Regions from separate parts of the Psychrobium sp. 1_MG-2023 genome, predicted to be linked through region 2. Evidence: predicted binding sites of a transcription regulator. Region 2 holds the regulator's gene; the other holds the start of a gene.
What was found. Region 2 encodes sigma-54, which starts transcription at its own class of promoters, with help from an activator protein. Its sites were predicted from a motif close to GTTGGCACGNNNNTNGNNT; they were not measured.

Region 1 (9,002 bases), on a different contig from region 2:
TTCAGCACTTTCCGGTTTGCTTAGCCTTTCAAGTTCTTCAAGTAACCGAGGCTCCGCAGGGCTTAATTCTTCGCGTGCTTTAACCAAGGTAAACATGTCGTTGACAGTATCAAGACCCTCAAGAATGACATCCATCAACTCTGGCGTGACACTTCGTTGACCTGTTCTTAACAAATCAAAGATATTTTCAGCGCCGTGACAAACATCAACAAGCTCTTTTAACGACATAAAGCCTGCACCACCTTTGATGGTGTGAAAGCCTCGGAAAATAGCATTTAATAAATCAGAATCTTCCGGGTTATTTTCTAGCTCAACAAGCTGTTCTTGTAAAAGCTCTAATATTTCACCCGCTTCTATCAGGAAATCTTGGAGTATATCTTCATCAACATCAAACGACATAGTTTGCGTCCTTTTAAAATCCTAGGCTAGAAAGCAAATCATCAACATCATCTTGTCCTGAAACAACATCATGCTGTTTTGATTTTGCGACAACGGGCCCTTCAGCTTCAATACAGTTATCAACGCGATCTAATTGCTGTTCGTCATCGTAATGACCAAATAGCTTTAAAATACCAATCAAATTCTCTTCAACATCTTTTACTAAATCAGTTATTTTGTGAAGTACTTGCCCGGTTAAATCTTGGTAACCTTGAGCGAGCACAATGTCATTTAGCTTGGTATTTAATTGTTCAGCATCGTTAACTGATTCTGAAAAATACTTATCTAAAGTAGTACAAAGCATCCTGAACTCATCCACTTTAATCTTACAATCTTTCAAACGCTCCCAAGATGGTAAGATCTCATTAACTGTGGCCTGATGCTTCTGAGCTAACGGAATACACTCATCAACTGCATCCATTGTTTGGTTTGCCGCTTGAGAGGTCATCTCAACGACATAAGACAGACGTTCTTTTGCATCCGGCAATGACGATGAAACAAATGATGAAAAGCGCTCATCAATACTCATATTACTCAATGAGTCGTGCAGTTGACGAGTTAACTTGCCGACACCAACAAAGATGTCTTGCTGCATTTTATGGCTAGCTTGTTCAATAATTTCATTAGCAGACGCAACCTGCCCCTGCTCTAACGCAGAAACAAGTGATTTAGCCTGCTCTAACGAGATATAAGAATTCTCATTATCAGTCATAAGAATATCCGTGTTATAGCTTAAGATTCAATTCGTTGAAAAATCTTATCAAGCTTTTCTTTTAATGTCCCAGCAGTAAATGGTTTAACAATGTATCCGTTTACACCTGCTTGAGCCGCTGCAATAATTTGTTCACGTTTTGCTTCTGCCGTTACCATTAATACAGGTAGATGCTTTAGCTTTTCGTCAGCACGAATATGCTTTAACAAATCAATTCCTTGCATACCTGGCATATTCCAGTCGGTCACTACAAAGTCAAAATCACCTTCTTTAAGCATAGGTAGTGCAGTCGCACCATCATCAGCTTCTTGGGTGTTTGTTAAACCAAGATCTCTTAATAAGTTCTTAATAATTCGTCTCATTGTTGAAAAATCATCAACAACCAGTATTTTCATGTTTTTATCCAAAACGCTCTCCACTATTCAAACTGCAATTCCTTATGCAATCAGCTCCAATTATTTAAACGCCCTTTCAGACGAACCATTGCTTGCGAGTGAATTTGACTCACTCGTGACTCACTCACATTTAAAACTTGCCCTATTTCCTTCAGGTTTAATTCTTCATCGTAATACAATGATAAGGTTAACGCTTCCTTTTCAGGTAACCCTTTAATCGCTTCAGCTAATGCTGTCTGAAAACGTCCAGACACAGCATGGGAATAAGAGTCATCCGATTCAGCCTGTCCATCAACAACCAATACATCTTCAGACACACCCAGATCGTCCATGCCGATTATTTTTCCTGATGCTATATCATTAAGCATTTGTGCATATTCGTCTAGGTTAATTCCTAATTTTTCTGCAATTTCATGCTCTTTAGCATCCCTTCCGTGCTCTTTTTCTACCTCGTCGATTGCTTTTTGTACTGCTCGACTATTTCGGTGTACCGAACGAGGAACCCAATCGCCACGTCTTATTTCATCAAGCATTGCACCGCGTATTCTTATACCAGCAAAAGTTTCAAAACTTGCACCTTTAGAACCGTCAAAGTTTTTCGCAGCTTCGAGTAACCCGATCATTCCTGATTGAATTAAATCGTCTAGCAACACACTGGCAGGAAGTCTTCCTTTTAAATGATGTGCTATTTTTTTCACTAGACCAGCATGAGCTATCACTAACTGATCATTGTTCTGAGATGTTTGAGCGTATGCCGCTGCTTTACTCACCAGAAACGTCTCTGTTATTAGAACGGTTATCAACTAATTGCTCAATAAAGAACTCCAGATGACCGCCAGGCTGATTTGGTATAGGCCAACTTTGCACTTTATTAGCTAAACTTTTATATGCTAACGATGCTGGTGATTGAGGAAACAGATCTGTTATCAGTTTTTGCTTTCTCACCGAGCGTCGAACATTCTCATCAAATGGAATCGTTGCACATAACTCTAAGGCCACATCCAAGAATCGATCCGTTACTCTTGTAAGCTTAGCAAATAATTCCTGACCTTCTCGTAAATTACGTACCATGTTTGCAACAACTTTAATTCTAAACACACCATGCTCACGTGATAATAGTTTAATTAAAGCATATGCATCAGTGATTGAGGCAGGTTCATCACAAACAACTGCAATTACATCTTGAGAAGCTCGAGCGAAACTGACCACCATGTCAGAAATGCCTGCGGCAGTATCAACAATTAATACATCAAAGTCATGGCGCATTTCACTGAACGCACGAATCAAGCCAGCATGCTGGGCAGGCTCAAGTTCAACCATCGATTGTGAACCCGATGTCGCAGGAATGATACTTATCCCCTGTGGACCATGAACAATAATATCATCGAGCTCGCACTCACCTGATAACACATGTGACAGATTCTTTTGCACGCGCAAGCCTAACATTACATCAACATTAGCTAAGCCTAAATCAGCATCCAGCACCAAGGTTCGTTTACCTTGTTGCGCAAGAGCCGCTGCAAGATTTAACGACACGTTGGTTTTACCAACACCGCCCTTACCGCCAGTAACTGCAATTACTTTAATCATTTTTGGTTGAGTCATTTTTCTTAAACCGCTTGCTTGATCCACTTAAATTGCCTATCTATTAAAACTGGAGAATGATGAAGAGTCATTATTTGCTGTCATTTTATCTTGAACCTGACTTAATTGCTCTATCACATTGTTAATTAAACTATTGAGATCGGCTACACCTATATCTTCAGGCACTCGTTGCCCATTTGTCAAATAACCAATAGGTAATGAATGGCCAATCGCCACACTTAAAATTTCACTTGCGCCAATAGCTTCATCCATTTTAGTGATGATACAGCCTGCTAATGGCATTTTTCTAAACTGAATAATAGCTTCCTGCAGTACTTTACGCTGGGCAGTCGCCGGTAAAACCAAATAACTTCTGATATTGACATGACTGGAGTTCATCAGGGTCGCAAGCTGTTCACTTAAACGTAAATCTCGTTGCCCCATACCAGCAGTATCTATTAGCACGAGTCGTTTTTGACGGCATTGGTAAATCGCATCGGCTAGTTGCTGTGCATCTTTGGCTACTTTAACTGGACACCCTAGAATTTTTCCATAGGTATTCAACTGCTCATATGCGCCAATACGATAACTATCTGTCGTTATCATCGCGATTTGGTCACTACCATATTGCATTGCAAACCTTGCAGCAAGCTTTGCCACTGTGGTCGTTTTTCCAACACCTGTTGGACCTAATAACGCGACGACACCACCTTGCTCAAGTACGTCATTATTCGTTGTCGAAATACGTTTGAGCAACGTACTAGCAATAATTTGTTTCGCCTGTTCAAACGTAGCGTCAGGACGCACATCAACAACCAGTTGCTGCGCAACATCAGCCTCAAAACCCATATCACAAAGTTCTGCAGTAAGCATGGCTCTTAACGGGTCTCGACGATTAACATCTTGCTCCATCAGCCCACTGACTTGATGTTGCAATAATTGTCTCATTGATGCCATTTCAGCACGCAACTCTTCAATGGCGGGGTTTTCTTGTTGAATTGCTGGTTCGCGCTCATATGCCTGACTGGTCGCCGTCTGTGGCGATATTGAAGCTGGCTTTTGTAAAGCTTGCGCCCATTCAGGCAGGTTATCCGCGACAGTATTTGGCAATGTAGCTGTGACAGGTTCTGTTGGCTGGTTGTCAGCTGAACTTGCGCCCTGCCCAGACATTGCATTAATTGGCATTTGATTATTTGCTATCTGCTGTGCTTGTTGCTTAATTAAACGCTGCTGAAACCCTGATAGTGACAGTTGATCATCACTTGGCTGGCGACTATTATTGCTCTGTGAGTTCCCTGCGCCATATTGTTGCATAGCAATTTGTGCTTGTGCCTGTGCAGAGAAATTAGCCACAGGCTGTTCAGCTTGCTCAAAACGATCTGCCATAACTTCGCTTGGAGCAGCAACTGTCTGTGACGAAGCAGGTTTCGGCGAAGCTTTAGGTAATACTGCGTTATTGTCTTCATCAACTGCAGCAACAATCTCAACACCGCCATCAACTTTTTTGTTAGACATAATTATCGCATCAGGCCCTAACGCGATCTTGATTTCATCAAGCGCTGAGCGGATATCTTTTGCGACAAAACGTTTAATCTTCACCGTTATTCCTCAATTATTGCCCTACCGAACTAACAACTTTAATTTGCTTGTCGTCTGGAATTTCTTGATAAGACAATACTTTTAATCCTGGTATCGTGTTTTTAACAAACCGTGATAATGTTGATCTTAATACACCTGAAGTCAATAAGATAGCAGGCATTCCCTCTAATTCTAGCTGTTCTGTGGCAGTTGCTAAAGATGTTTGTAATCGTTCAGCCAAACCAGGCTCCATCCCAGCGGCGTCTCCACCAGTAGCCTGCATAGATTGGTGCAACATCTGTTCCAGATCTGGCGCTAGTGTTATAACAGCTAATTCAGACTCTACCCCATTGATTTCTTGGACTATTAGTCGTTTTAACGCGATCCTTGCCGCCGCAGTTAAAACGTCAGGCTCTTGACTTTTTGCGCCATATTCAACAAGTGTCTGAATAATTGTTCGCAGATCTCTTATAGGCACGCCTTCGTGTAGCAAGTTTTGCATCACTTTAACAACGACACCTAATGGCAGAATATCTGGCACAAGACCTTCAACTAACTTAGGGTATTGACGCTGCAAGATATCTAGCAGGTTTTGAACTTCTTCATGTCCTAATAACTGCGATGCGTTATTAGTCAATAATTGACTGATGTGTGTAGCAACAACTGTTGCAGGGTCAACCACAGTATAGCCTAGCGTTTGCGCATGTTCCCGTTGCTCAGGCATGATCCATACCGCCTCTAAGCCAAATGCCGGATCCGTTGTTTTAACACCATCAACTTGACCAAAAACCTGACCTGGGTTGATTGCTAGTTCACAATCATGTCGGATTTCCGCTTCACCGATAGTCACGCCCATTAATGAGATTCGGTAGCTATTCGCATTTAAGTCCAAATTGTCACGAATATGTACTGCAGGAACTAAGAAACCATATTCCTGAGATAATTTCTTTCGGACCCCTTTAATACGCGATAATAATTCACCGCCCTGACCAACGTCTACTAACGGAATCAAACGATAGCCTACTTCAAGTCCAACAACATCAACTTGATTTACATCATCCCAACCCAACTCTTTAACCGGTTCAGTCGCTTTGGGCACTGGCTTTCCGTCAGGACTGGTCGCAAGCTCACCTTTTGCTTGTAGTTGATGTTGCTTTTTATACAAGAAATAACCAATTCCTAATGAAATAAACGCCATAGATAAAAACGCAAAATGAGGCATTCCCGGTACGATACCCATTACGAATAATAAACCACCAGAGACTAATAAGGCCTTTGGGTTACCCAACATTTGGCTATAAACGATAGTACCCATGTCTTCAGATTCATTTTGACGAGTCACCATTAATGCCGCGGCAATCGATAATAATAGCGAAGGAATTTGAGCGACTAAGCCATCACCTATCGTTAACAAAGTATAGATCTCAACCGCTTCACCAAAGCTTAAGCCATGCTGAACCATCCCGATGACAAACCCGCCTAAAATATTAATTACTAATATTAAGATGCCAGCGATTGCGTCACCTTTTACGAACTTAGATGCACCATCCATTGAACCATAAAAATCAGCCTCTTTCGTCACCTCTGCACGACGATCTCTAGCCTGATCTTGATCAATAATACCAGCATTTAAGTCGGCATCGATGGCCATTTGTTTGCCCGGCATTGCATCTAGCGTAAAACGAGCGCTCACCTCCGAGATACGTCCAGCCCCCTTTGTCACTACCGCAAAATTAATAATCACAAGAATAAGGAAAACAACTAAACCTACGGCATAGTTTCCGCCAATAACTACAGAGCCAAAGGCTTCAATTACTTTACCTGCGGCGTCTCCGCCTTCATGCCCTTCAAGTAACACCAGACGTGTTGAAGCAACATTTAATGCGAGGCGTAATAGTGTGGCAATTAAGAGTACACTCGGAAATGACGCAAAGTCTAACGGGCGTAGTGCGTAAATGGCGACAAGTAAAACAACAAGAGAAAGAGAAATGTTAAAAGCAAATAATGAGTCGAGCAGAAAAGTGGGCATCGGCAATACAATCATTGCTAATGTTGCCAACACGAGTAAAGGTGTTGCAATGCCTTTGAATATCGCCGAGTTATCAGAAGCAACTTGCGATAGTTTTGCTTTTAAATCCATTGTCTAATGGGTACCTACACAGATGACTATTAAATAGAGCAATACCAATAAATCACATTGGTATAACTATTAAGTAAACAACCCATAATAGCAATAAACAAGCCAATAAAATATATGATATAAATATTATTAACATAGAAATAACAAGCAATTAGTCAATAGTCAAGGACTCATCAACCTGCGTCAATAACTTGTCACAGTCAATTTGGTGTTGTGTGAATATGAAAGCGTTGTCGCAACAACCACATACAACAATTATAGAGAAATACCACGTCATCTCAGCATTCTAATTGACCACTTAAGTGATGGTTAAATAAGCTAATGCTTCAGGTCATCTGGAATGTCGAATTCATTAGGGAGTTTAGTCGGCCTACGCCCTTTTCGTTTTTGAAACTGCTCTAATTGAAAAACATAAGCTAAGACTTGAGCAACAGCCCCAAACAATCCATCTGGAATTTGCTCATCAATTTCAGTTGTGTGATATATAGCGCGGGCCAATGCGGGGCTAGCGACTAGCGAAACATTATTTTCTCGCGCAACTTCTCTGATCCGAAAAGCAACTTGATCGACCCCTTTAGCGACTACAATTGGTGCTCGGCTTCCCTCAGTATCGTATTTCAATGCTACAGAAAAGTGAGTGGGGTTGGTAATAACCACATCAGCATCTGGGACATCTTGCATCATTCGCCGTTGAGACACTTCACGCTGTAGCTGACGCTGCCTGCCTTTAACTTCAGGCTTACCTTCAGTGTTTTTAAACTCATCCTTCACCTCTTGCAGTGTCATCTTAAGCTCTTTTTTATGTTTAAAGATTTGATAAGGAGCATCGATCACTGCAATAAGTAATAATGAACTACACAAAATAATAAATATCCACAATAGGATATCTAAGGCTTCAATCACATTAAGGGGGAAGTTAGTTTGACTTAATTGTAAGATACTGGGGAAATAAAAGGTGAGTAAAAGCCAAGCGAGTGTTGATATAACCGCAAATTTCCCTAAAGACTTTAATAACTCAACGAGTGCCTGAGTACCAAACATTCGCTTAAAACCCTGAACGGGACTCATTTTTGATAGTTTTGGCCTAGCAGCATCAAAACTGAATGTAATTCCGCCAAGAGTGGTACTACCAATAAAGCCAAAAATAAACAGAGTGATAATAAAGCCAAGTAACGGCCAACTTATTAAAGTAAACACTTCAGCCCACATCAAACCAAACTGGCTTGTATCAAAGGCCTGTTCACGCTTGATGGTGAACATATTTTTCATCACATGATAAAGCGACATTGCAATCGCACTACCAAAAATATACATCGATGCAGCAGATGCAATCAGAACAGCAGCCGTTGCTAACTCTTTTGAACGCGGCACCTGCCCTTTGTCACGAGCTTGTTGCAGCTTCTTGGGGGTGGCCTGTTCTGTTTTTTCCTGACCGCTACTTTCTGCCATTTACGCCTCGTTATCTTAGCCAAACAACATTTAAAAATCACAACGAGTATTGATAACCTGACACATCATCTCAATACCTCGAATCCATTGCGAGTCAAAATGAGACATCACAGTATCCAATGTTAACCATAATACTAACAAGCCCGCTAACATGGTGACAGGAAAACCAATAGAAAAAATATTTAACTGTGGTGCAGCACGCGTCAAAATACCGAATGAAAAGTTAATCACCAATAGTGCAACCATCGCAGATATTGACATCGCCAATGCAGCAGTAAACATCCACACCCCCCATCGCGCCACTTTCTCAAAAGTCACTCGAGTCAAGCCATCAACACCCACCGGTAATGTATCAAAGCTCAAAACCACCATTTTGATCATTGCTAAATGACCATCCACTGCGAAAAACATCAAGGTAGCTAATAATAAAAAAAACTGACCAACAACAGGAACATTTTGACCCGAGCCAGGATCAATCATAGACGCAAAACCTAAACTGGTTTGCATACCAATGACCTGTCCCGCAACGACAAATGCTTGCATCACCAGCACAGAAATAAAACCTAAAGCAACGCCGATTAGCACTTGCTGTACAACAATAATAAAACTTGATATCGAAAACAGATCAACTTCAGGCATCGGGCCTAGCGTGGGTGCAACGACGATAGTAACAGCAACTGAATAAAGTAAGCGAATGCGTGTAGAA
Region 2 (9,002 bases):
AAAACTTCGGTTAAGTCATCGGTGTCCATAGTCTCGGCAGCTGCCGCAAGCTGGTGAGCTTGCATCTGCCGAACAATGCTTTTTTGTACATCCTCTGAAAGCTCTTCTAGGATGTCACCCTGATCATCATGGTCAACAAGTTGCCATAACACCTGACGAGTTTTATAAGGACTAGATTCAAGTAAAAGCGCAACGTCACAAGCGGGTAGATCCATCAATATTTGTCGCACATGAACAAACATACCACTGCTGAGGGCTTTTTCTACCTCATCGAAGCGTTGGTTTGAGAATTCTTGTTTAACAACTGTCTCTGGCATTGGCTTTCGCTTTTATTTCATATTGATTAAGGATAAATTGATTTTTATAAAATTAACGTTAACTCAGTTTTAATCGATTTTTGTTATGTCTTGGCTTTACGAAACATCTCACGGTGGTGAATCTGGATATTGTGCTTTTTGTGAGAAAAGTTTTTAGCTAATTGTTGCGCAATATAAACACTGCGATGTTGCCCGCCAGTACAGCCAATCGCTATTGTGAGGTAACTGCGATTATTTTTTTCTAAGTGAGGCAGCCAAGTATCAATAAAAGTAGTGAGTTGTTCTTCAAGTTGATTCACTAGAGGCTCCGCAGCTAAATACTGTTGTACTGGCGCATCAAGCCCTGTGAGTGGACGCAACTCTGGTTCCCAATGGGGGTTAGGTAAAAAGCGAACATCGAATACAAAATCGACATCTCGTGGCAGACCATATTTAAAACCAAATGATTCAAATACTAATACCAGCTCGCTATCGGTATTGCCAAGAATACGCTCTTTAATCAAGTCACTTAATTGATATATTGTTAACTCACCAGTATCAATCTTTAAGTCGGCTACTTCTGCAAGTTGACGTAATAATGATTTTTCTTCTTTAACCGCTTCAGATAGCGTCATGCACTGTTTGGTTAGCGGGTGCAGGCGTCTGGTCTCACTGTATCGTTTGATTAACGTGGTGCTGGGTGCATCAAGGAAAACTATCTCTAAATCACAGCTTGCTGATAATTGCTCGATTAATTGGCTCAGCTCTGATTGCGTACTAGGAATGTTTCGTACATCAAGACTCACCGCAACAGGTTGCTCCATCTCCTTCATGCTATCGATAAACGAATGCAGCAAGTTCATTGGTAAGTTATCAACGCAGTAATAGCCTAAATCTTCTAATACACGTAAAGCGACACTCTTTCCCGAGCCTGACGTTCCGCTAATGATAGTTAATTTCAATCGAGCATCCATGATGGTTATCTTGTTAATGTTCTTATTTTAGGGGGTTTGTATTTATTTGCAATGAGATAGCAAAGACTTAGCAACAAAAAAGCCTAGCAATGCTAGGCTTTAGAGTGACACTTTAGACTAAAGAATCTAGTGTCGTTGTAATTTTTCTTTGTGTTTGATCACTTGTCGATCAAGTTTATTGATCATTGAGTCGATCGCGGCATACATGTCTTCGTGAGTGGAGGTAGCAAATACTTCCCCGCCGTTTAGGTGAAGTGTTGCTTCTGCAATTTGTTGGAGTTTTTCTACGTTTAAAACAACATGTACGTTATTAATATGTTCGAAGTGGCGCTCTAATTTACTAAATTTTGTGTGCACATAGTCGTGAAGTGATTCTGTAATAGCTACGTGGTGTCCAGTTAAATTAATTTGCATAAAATGCATCCTCCATTTGGTGAGCTTAAATTAAGCTCTTTCTTTGATTGGAAGGTGGGATTGATAACGCATCACGATATTTTGCAATGGTTCTTCTTGCTACTTTAATCCCTTGTTCCGCTAACAAATCTACAATTTTACTATCGCTTAATGGTTTCTTTGGGCTCTCAGCCGCCACTAGTTTTTTGATAATGGCACGAATCGCAGTTGATGAACATTCACCGCCATTCTCAGTGCTAACGTGGCTTGAAAAAAAGTATTTTAATTCAAAAATACCACGTGGCGTATGCATATACTTTTGTGTGGTTACACGAGAGATAGTTGATTCGTGCATTTCCACTGCTTCAGCGACATCATTTAAAACCAATGGTTTCATCGCTTCTTCGCCGTATTCAAAAAAACCTCTCTGTTGCATTACAATACAATTTGCTACCTTTAGCAAGGTGTCATTTCGGCTTTCTAAACTTTTAATAAACCACTTGGCCTCTTGTAAGTGACCTCGAATAAACTGGGTATCTCCACTGCTCTTACTGGTTTTACTCAGCGCCGCATACTCAGCATTGACCTGAATTTTTGGCATGCAATCTGGGTTTAACTCAACAATCCAGCGTCCTTTTACCTTTTTAACCGATACATCTGGAATAACATATTCATCTTTTTCTTTGATGATAGTACTACCAGGGTGCGGGTTTAGAGTTTGAATCAATCGGATAGCTTCAGCGAGTTGTGCTTCTTTTAATTTGGTTTTTTTAGCAAGCGTGCGGTAATCCCGAGTTGCTAATAACTCCATATAACCTTCAACTAAAAGAATGGCTTCATCTCGCCATGGCGTATCTTCTGCAAGGCGCTTTAATTGAATGGCTAAGCATTCACTTGGGCTGCGTGCTGCTACGCCAATTGGATCAAAGTGTTGGATACGTTTTAATACTGCTTCAACTTCATCTAATTCAATTTCAGGATCGGCCATAGCTGTCAGAATATCTTCACAGTCTTGTGATAGGTATCCAGACTCTTCAACAGCATCAATAATGGCCGTTGCAATTGCTCGATCATTATCGCTAAAAGGCGTTAAATTAGCTTGCCACAACAGGTGATCTTGTAAATTCTCAGTGGTTTCCCCTTGATAAACGAAATCACTTTCAGGTCCTGCTGTCGATGACGCTACCGGTGCCGCTGGGCCAGCAGAGATGTAGTCATCCCAAGTTGTGTCTGTTGGCAGATCGTCGCTGATACTTTGCTTGTCCAGAGCTTCAGAAGTATCAATGGTACTAGAGTCATTGCTGTCAAAGTCATTACTGTCGTTATTGGCTTCTAGCGTACTTGATGAGTCATATTCATGCCCTGCGCCATTATCGTCAGCTTTTGTGTTGGCTTCATTTCCCTCGAAGTTCTCTTCGACCTCGAGTAAAGGATTGCTATCCAACGCTTCTTGGATCTCATTTTGAAGATCGAGAGTTGAAAGTTGCAGCAGCCTAATCGCTTGTTGCAACTGTGGGGTCATTGTAAGCGATTGGCCTAATTTTAACTGTAATGAAGCTTTCATTTAAATCCGTTATCTTGAATGTGCTAAAAGGAAGAGAGCACAAAATTATTTTTATCGTATAGTCTAACTATAGTCTGAATTGCTCTCCGAGATAAACATCTCTGACCGTTTGATTTGATAATATGTCATCTGGTTGGCCTTGTGCAATCATTTCACCATGACTAACAATATAAGCAAATTCACAAACATCTAACGTTTCTCGTACGTTATGGTCAGTGATCAGCACTCCTAAGCCACGTTGCTTTAATTGTTCAATGATTTGTTTTATATCAATCACTGAGATAGGGTCAACGCCAGCAAAGGGTTCATCTAATAAAATGAATTCAGGGTCAGCAGCAAGCGCTCGAGCGATCTCTACACGACGTCTTTCTCCACCAGAGAGGGCCATTCCTAAACTGTTTCTAATGTGCTGGATATGGAATTCTTCTAACAAACTCTCTAGCTTCTCAACTCGTTGAGCTTTATTAAGATCTTTACGAGTTTGTAGGATCGCCATGATGTTATCGTAAACGGATAGCTTTCTGAAAATTGATGACTCTTGTGGCAAATAGCCAATGCCTTGTCGTGCACGCTGGTGCATTGGCATTAATGTAATGTCGTTACCGCCAATAGTCACCTGGCCACTATCGCTTGGCACTAGACCAACTACCATATAGAAAGTTGTTGTTTTACCGGCACCGTTTGGGCCTAATAATCCGACGATTTGCCCTTTAGCGACTTCTAATGACACGTCCTTAACGACTTGGCGTCCAGAGTAGTTCTTTGCTAAATGCTGTGCTCTCAATGTACTCATGGTTTAATTTTTACTTTCATTTGGCTGGAGGATTGTGGTTACTTGGTCTTTTTTGTTTGCATTGCGATCAGCGTTTAAAAGCTGTCTGACCATATCGTAACTAATCGTATCGCCTTTAACGACATTTTTGCCCCAAGTTAATTGAGCGCTACGGTTGAGTTTAATGATATTAGTACCGCGCTCAAATCGGATCTCTTTGGCTTGGGCAGAAATATTATTCCCATCGCCGACTCGTTGTGAGAAGCGTGCTGGCCTACCAATTAATACCATAAGCTCAACACCATGCTCTCCATGATTGTATACTTCTAAGCGATCGGCAGTAATTTCAATTGACCCTTGCTTAATGGTGACATTACCTTTGTACACCGCAATATTTTTTGCTAAATCAATATACTGGTTATCGGCGTTGATTGATGCTTGTTGTTTAAAGTCATCAGATAATGCCGTGGCGGTGTTACTAGTCAGTAGTGCTAATAGAAAAAAAGCACTAGCTTTGAGTGTTTTCATAGATTGCCTGTATATTTTTAATAATTTCAAATTGTTGTTCATTAAAGCTGGCACGTAAGCCTAAGCCTTCAATTTTGTATTTATGACCGATTATCTCTATCGCACTGTCACTCTCAATTAACATATTGTTCAAGTTGAGATTCAGCCGTGCTGCTTTGATTTGCTGAACTTTTTCTTCGGGATTAATCGCGCTAATAATAACATCTTTTTCTAACACAACGCGGTCCTGCTGGTTAAATGTGCCTCGAGAGGCATTTATTTTCCAACGCGCGCCACCGTTTTTGGGGTAAATTATGTAGCTGGGGTTAATTAAGACGGTTACATCCTGCTCATAATGCTTCATTTCATCAGCATGTACTAACGATGATAAGTAACCTTGCCCATTAAATTGACGTAATGTCATATCTGTTGCTGTAAAGTCAGGTAAGTATTGACTAGCGACTTCAGCTTGCTTGGGCTTGGTGACCGACCAGAATGGATTCCAAAAGAATAAAATACATGAAATAAAGAATAGGCCAATTAATATCGTGGCTCGATTCATACACTCATCCCTTTAGCTTGAGCTAAGATCCCTTGACTGGCTAAAATTAAATCACTCACTTCACGCACAGCGCCAAAGCCCCCTTTAGTGAAAGTGACATAGTCACAATTTTGCAATAACGCTGGGTGAGCATCGTTTACCGCAACGCCCAATCCACAATCGTCCATCACAGGCTTATCAACCATATCATCACCTATATAAGCCACTTGATTTGGAGCGAGCGAAAATTGCTTTAACAACGCTTGGTAAGCAACATATTTATCTGCTTGTCCTTGATAAATATGCTTAACACCTAAGCTCGTCATTCTATTCTCAACGATGGTTGATTTACGTCCGGTGATAATAGCGACATCAATACCAGCGTTTATCAGAGACTTGACTCCAAAACCATCTTTGGTGTGAAAAGCTTTAAGCTCTTCACCGTCATTACCAAGGTAAATTCTACCATCAGAGAAGACGCCATCTACATCACAAATCAATAGTTTAATTTCGGCAGCCTGAATCCAAGCTGACTCAGCTATTTCACCATAGAGAGTAGGTACTGTTTTCATTTAAACGACTCCAGCTTTTAGCATGTCTAACATATTTAGCGCACCGATAGGCTTACCATCTTCAAGGATAAATAGGCCATTAATATTACGCTCTTCCATCAATTTTAGTGCACTTGCTGCAAGCAAGTTACCATCTAGTGTGACGGGGTCATTGGTCATCACTTGGCTTATCGGCGTATGGTGGAAATCTAATTTATGATCTAGCGTACGGCGCAAGTCACCATCGGTAAATAGTCCGATCAATTCCCCATCATCATTTACAACGCCAGTCATGCCCAAGCCTTTATTAGATACTTCTAGCAGCGCATGACTTATTGTTGTGTCTGGTGTGACCAACGGTAGCTGCTTGCCTGTATGGGCAACATCTAAAACGCGTAAGAGTAATTTCCGTCCTAATGCGCCACCTGGGTGAGATAATGCGAAGTCGTCAGCAGTAAAGCCTTTTGCTTGTAAGAGCGCAACCGCTAATGCATCGCCCATTGCTAAGGTGGCTGTCGTACTCGATGTTGGCGCTAACCCTAAAGGGCAGGCTTCTTTTGACACTGCAATACACAAGTGCACTTGAGATAGCTTTGCCATTGAAGAGGTTGGATTTCCAGTCATTGAAATCACAGGAACGCCAATACGTTCCATAACAGGGTAGAGAGTTAAAATTTCACTGGACGCCCCTGAGTTTGAGATCGACAAGACAACATCGTCGGCGGTGATCATACCTAGATCGCCATGACTCGCTTCACCTGGGTGGACAAAAAAGGCCGGTGTACCAGTACTGGCTAATGTTGCCGCAATTTTTCGCGCAATATGCCCTGACTTACCCATGCCCATAACAACAACCTTGCCAGTGCAGTTAATAATTAATTGGCATGCATTCGCAAAATCATCATTAATATATTGCGTTAATTCTTGTAATGCTTCGATTTCAGTTTTAACAACTTGCTGGCCCCAAAGGCAAAAATCTTGATTTACAGGCATAACTGATGTCCTTTATGACAATTAGCTAAATAATAAAAATTGGTAGCCGACGAAGATGGCACATAGAAGAGCCCCTTCGATACGAGTAATATTGCGTTTGCCCAAAATCTGCCAACACATTGCGAATAAAAGAACAGTTAAGCCAAGCATAATATACATATCGCGACCGGCCGCGTCAGCATCAAAGGTACCAGGAGCGATTAATGCTGGTACAGCTAGTACTGCTAAAATGTTGAAAATGTTTGAACCTACGATATTACCTAATGCTAAATCGTGTTCATTGTTTTTGATACTAGCAATACAAGCGGCAAGTTCTGGCAAACTGGTGCCAATAGCAATAATCGTTAAGCCAATCACTAGATCTGATAGCCCAAAGTAACGAGCAATATCACTAGCACCATCAACTACGAAGTGTGAAGAAATTGGCAAAAGCACCATACCGAATACTATCCAGAATACAGCTAGTTTTGATGGGACTCCTTCAGGTACTTCGTCCTGAGCCTCTTCAATTAATGGGTCGTCAGACTTTTTATCGCGTAAAGTTAACCAGCATAAGCCACCAATAGTAATAAAAAATAGTGAAATAAGGACTAACCCTTCAGTGAAGGTTAAGACTTGGTCATACAAGATGTATCCCGCAATACCTGAGACAAGTAATAAAATGGGTAGTTCACGGTTCAGTAACTGAGAGTGTACTAATAATGGTTTCAGTAGGACAGTGACACCGAGTACAAGGGCGATATTGGTAATATTGGAACCTAACGCGTTACCAATTGCGGTATTACCTGTGCCATCAAGTGACGCCGTTATTGCAACCATTATCTCTGGGGCCGATGAACCCATAGCAACAATTGTCAGACCAATAATTAATGGGGGTAAGCCGAAGTTACGGGCAATAGCTGCGGAGCCAAAAACGAATTTATCTGCGCTCCAGATTAATCCTACAAGGCCTGCGATTAGAGTGGCAATACTTAATATCATCAGTAAAAAACTATGGTTTGTTGTAATGAGTAGATTGTCGCTATTTCATTGGCAAAAATAAAGCATAAATGTTGCTATTGTTGTGTTAACGACAATATAAATTACTTTAGTTGCAACTTTTGTCGAGAATGTCGGGTCAATTAGTGCAGCTGTATTAAAAATCATAAGTGTTTTATTGAAACGCAGGAACGACGATGATTAAGAGAGTCATTACAAAAAGTTACATTAATAGTGCTTACTTGAGTATTAAATAAGCTTGAAACAATAAAATAAAGGTGAATAATCATTAATTTGATTGTGTCGCGCAATCTAGATCGATTAGAATTTAGCACAATAACTATCATGCCGATTGTGAAAAGCAAGGGAATAGGTTAACCATTGAACTCTTCTGATAATATTATTGAAATATCGAACTTGAACTTTAGCCGTGAAGAGCGAGTGATTTACGATAATATCAATTTAAAAGTCCCACGAGGCAAAGTAACTGCCATTATGGGGCCAAGTGGCATCGGTAAAACAACATTGCTACGTTTAATCGGTGGTCAGCTAAAACCGTCTCAAGGTCAAATTAAGTTTGACGGTGAAGATCTCGTCCAATCCTCTCGTAAAGAGTTATATCAAATTCGCCGAAAAATGGGGATGTTATTTCAATCAGGTGCGTTATTCACCGAAATGAATGTATTTGATAATGTCGCATTTCCGATTAGAGAGCATACTCAGCTACCTGAATCGTTAATTAGAAAAGTCGTATTAATGAAACTAGAAGCTGTTGGCTTACGCGGTGCTGCCCAATTATTTCCTTCTGAGCTTTCCGGCGGTATGGCTCGGCGAGCTGCCTTAGCACGTTCAATTGCATTGGACCCTGAGCTGATCATGTATGACGAACCATTTGCGGGGCAAGATCCCATTTCAATGGGCGTTATTGTTCGTTTAATTCGAGAGTTAAATGATGCCTTAGGGCTTTCTTCTATTGTTGTTTCTCACGATGTTGAAGAGGTGCTCAGCATCGCTGATTATGTTTATATCGTTGCAAATAAGACAGTGATAGCCCACGGTACACCAGAGCAATTACGACAAGAAAAATCAGAGCAAATCGTCCAGTTTATGCAAGGGCGTCCTGATGGTCCGGTACCATTTCATTTCCCAAGTGAAGATTATCAAAAGGAACTATTTAATCATGCTGATTAAGTCGGTGGCCAATTTAGGCCGTAGCGGATTGTCATATATTGCTGGTGCGGGGCGTGCTGGTTCTTTATTGTTTGGCGCATTAAAACCTGCTGGGCGAGGTTTAAAATTATTGCCTCTGTTAATTAAGCAGCTTTACATTGTCGGTGTGCAATCGTTAATTATTATTGTGGTATCAGGCCTATTTATTGGTATGGTGCTGTCATTGCAAGGCTATACCATCCTAGTGGGTTATGGTGCTGAAC

Region 1: the regulator sigma-54 is predicted to act here: its motif matches at 6,936-6,954, upstream of flhA (flagellar biosynthesis protein FlhA).

What each region holds. Positions count from the first base shown of each region.
Region 1 covers NZ_JAUYVJ010000002.1:100,250-109,251, forward strand. The annotation lists gene Q8W26_RS01505 (chemotaxis protein CheA) at 1-399, opposite strand, end outside; gene Q8W26_RS01510 (protein phosphatase CheZ) at 413-1,150, opposite strand; gene cheY (chemotaxis response regulator CheY) at 1,171-1,557, opposite strand; gene Q8W26_RS01520 (RNA polymerase sigma factor FliA) at 1,596-2,318, opposite strand; gene Q8W26_RS01525 (MinD/ParA family protein) at 2,308-3,150, opposite strand; gene flhF (flagellar biosynthesis protein FlhF) at 3,187-4,728, opposite strand; gene flhA (flagellar biosynthesis protein FlhA) at 4,742-6,847, opposite strand; gene flhB (flagellar biosynthesis protein FlhB) at 7,166-8,296, opposite strand; gene fliR (flagellar biosynthetic protein FliR) at 8,327-9,002, opposite strand, start outside.
Region 2 covers NZ_JAUYVJ010000008.1:69,639-78,640, reverse strand. The annotation lists gene mgtE (magnesium transporter) at 1-317, opposite strand, end outside; gene rapZ (RNase adapter RapZ) at 401-1,258, opposite strand; gene hpf (ribosome hibernation promoting factor) at 1,397-1,684, opposite strand; gene Q8W26_RS06040 (RNA polymerase factor sigma-54) at 1,710-3,227, opposite strand; gene lptB (LPS export ABC transporter ATP-binding protein) at 3,295-4,020, opposite strand; gene lptA (lipopolysaccharide transport periplasmic protein LptA) at 4,024-4,527, opposite strand; gene lptC (LPS export ABC transporter periplasmic protein LptC) at 4,508-5,068, opposite strand; gene kdsC (3-deoxy-manno-octulosonate-8-phosphatase KdsC) at 5,065-5,619, opposite strand; gene Q8W26_RS06015 (KpsF/GutQ family sugar-phosphate isomerase) at 5,620-6,591, opposite strand; gene Q8W26_RS06010 (calcium/sodium antiporter) at 6,613-7,572, opposite strand; gene mlaF (phospholipid ABC transporter ATP-binding protein MlaF) at 7,951-8,760, shown strand; gene mlaE (lipid asymmetry maintenance ABC transporter permease subunit MlaE) at 8,750-9,002, shown strand, end outside.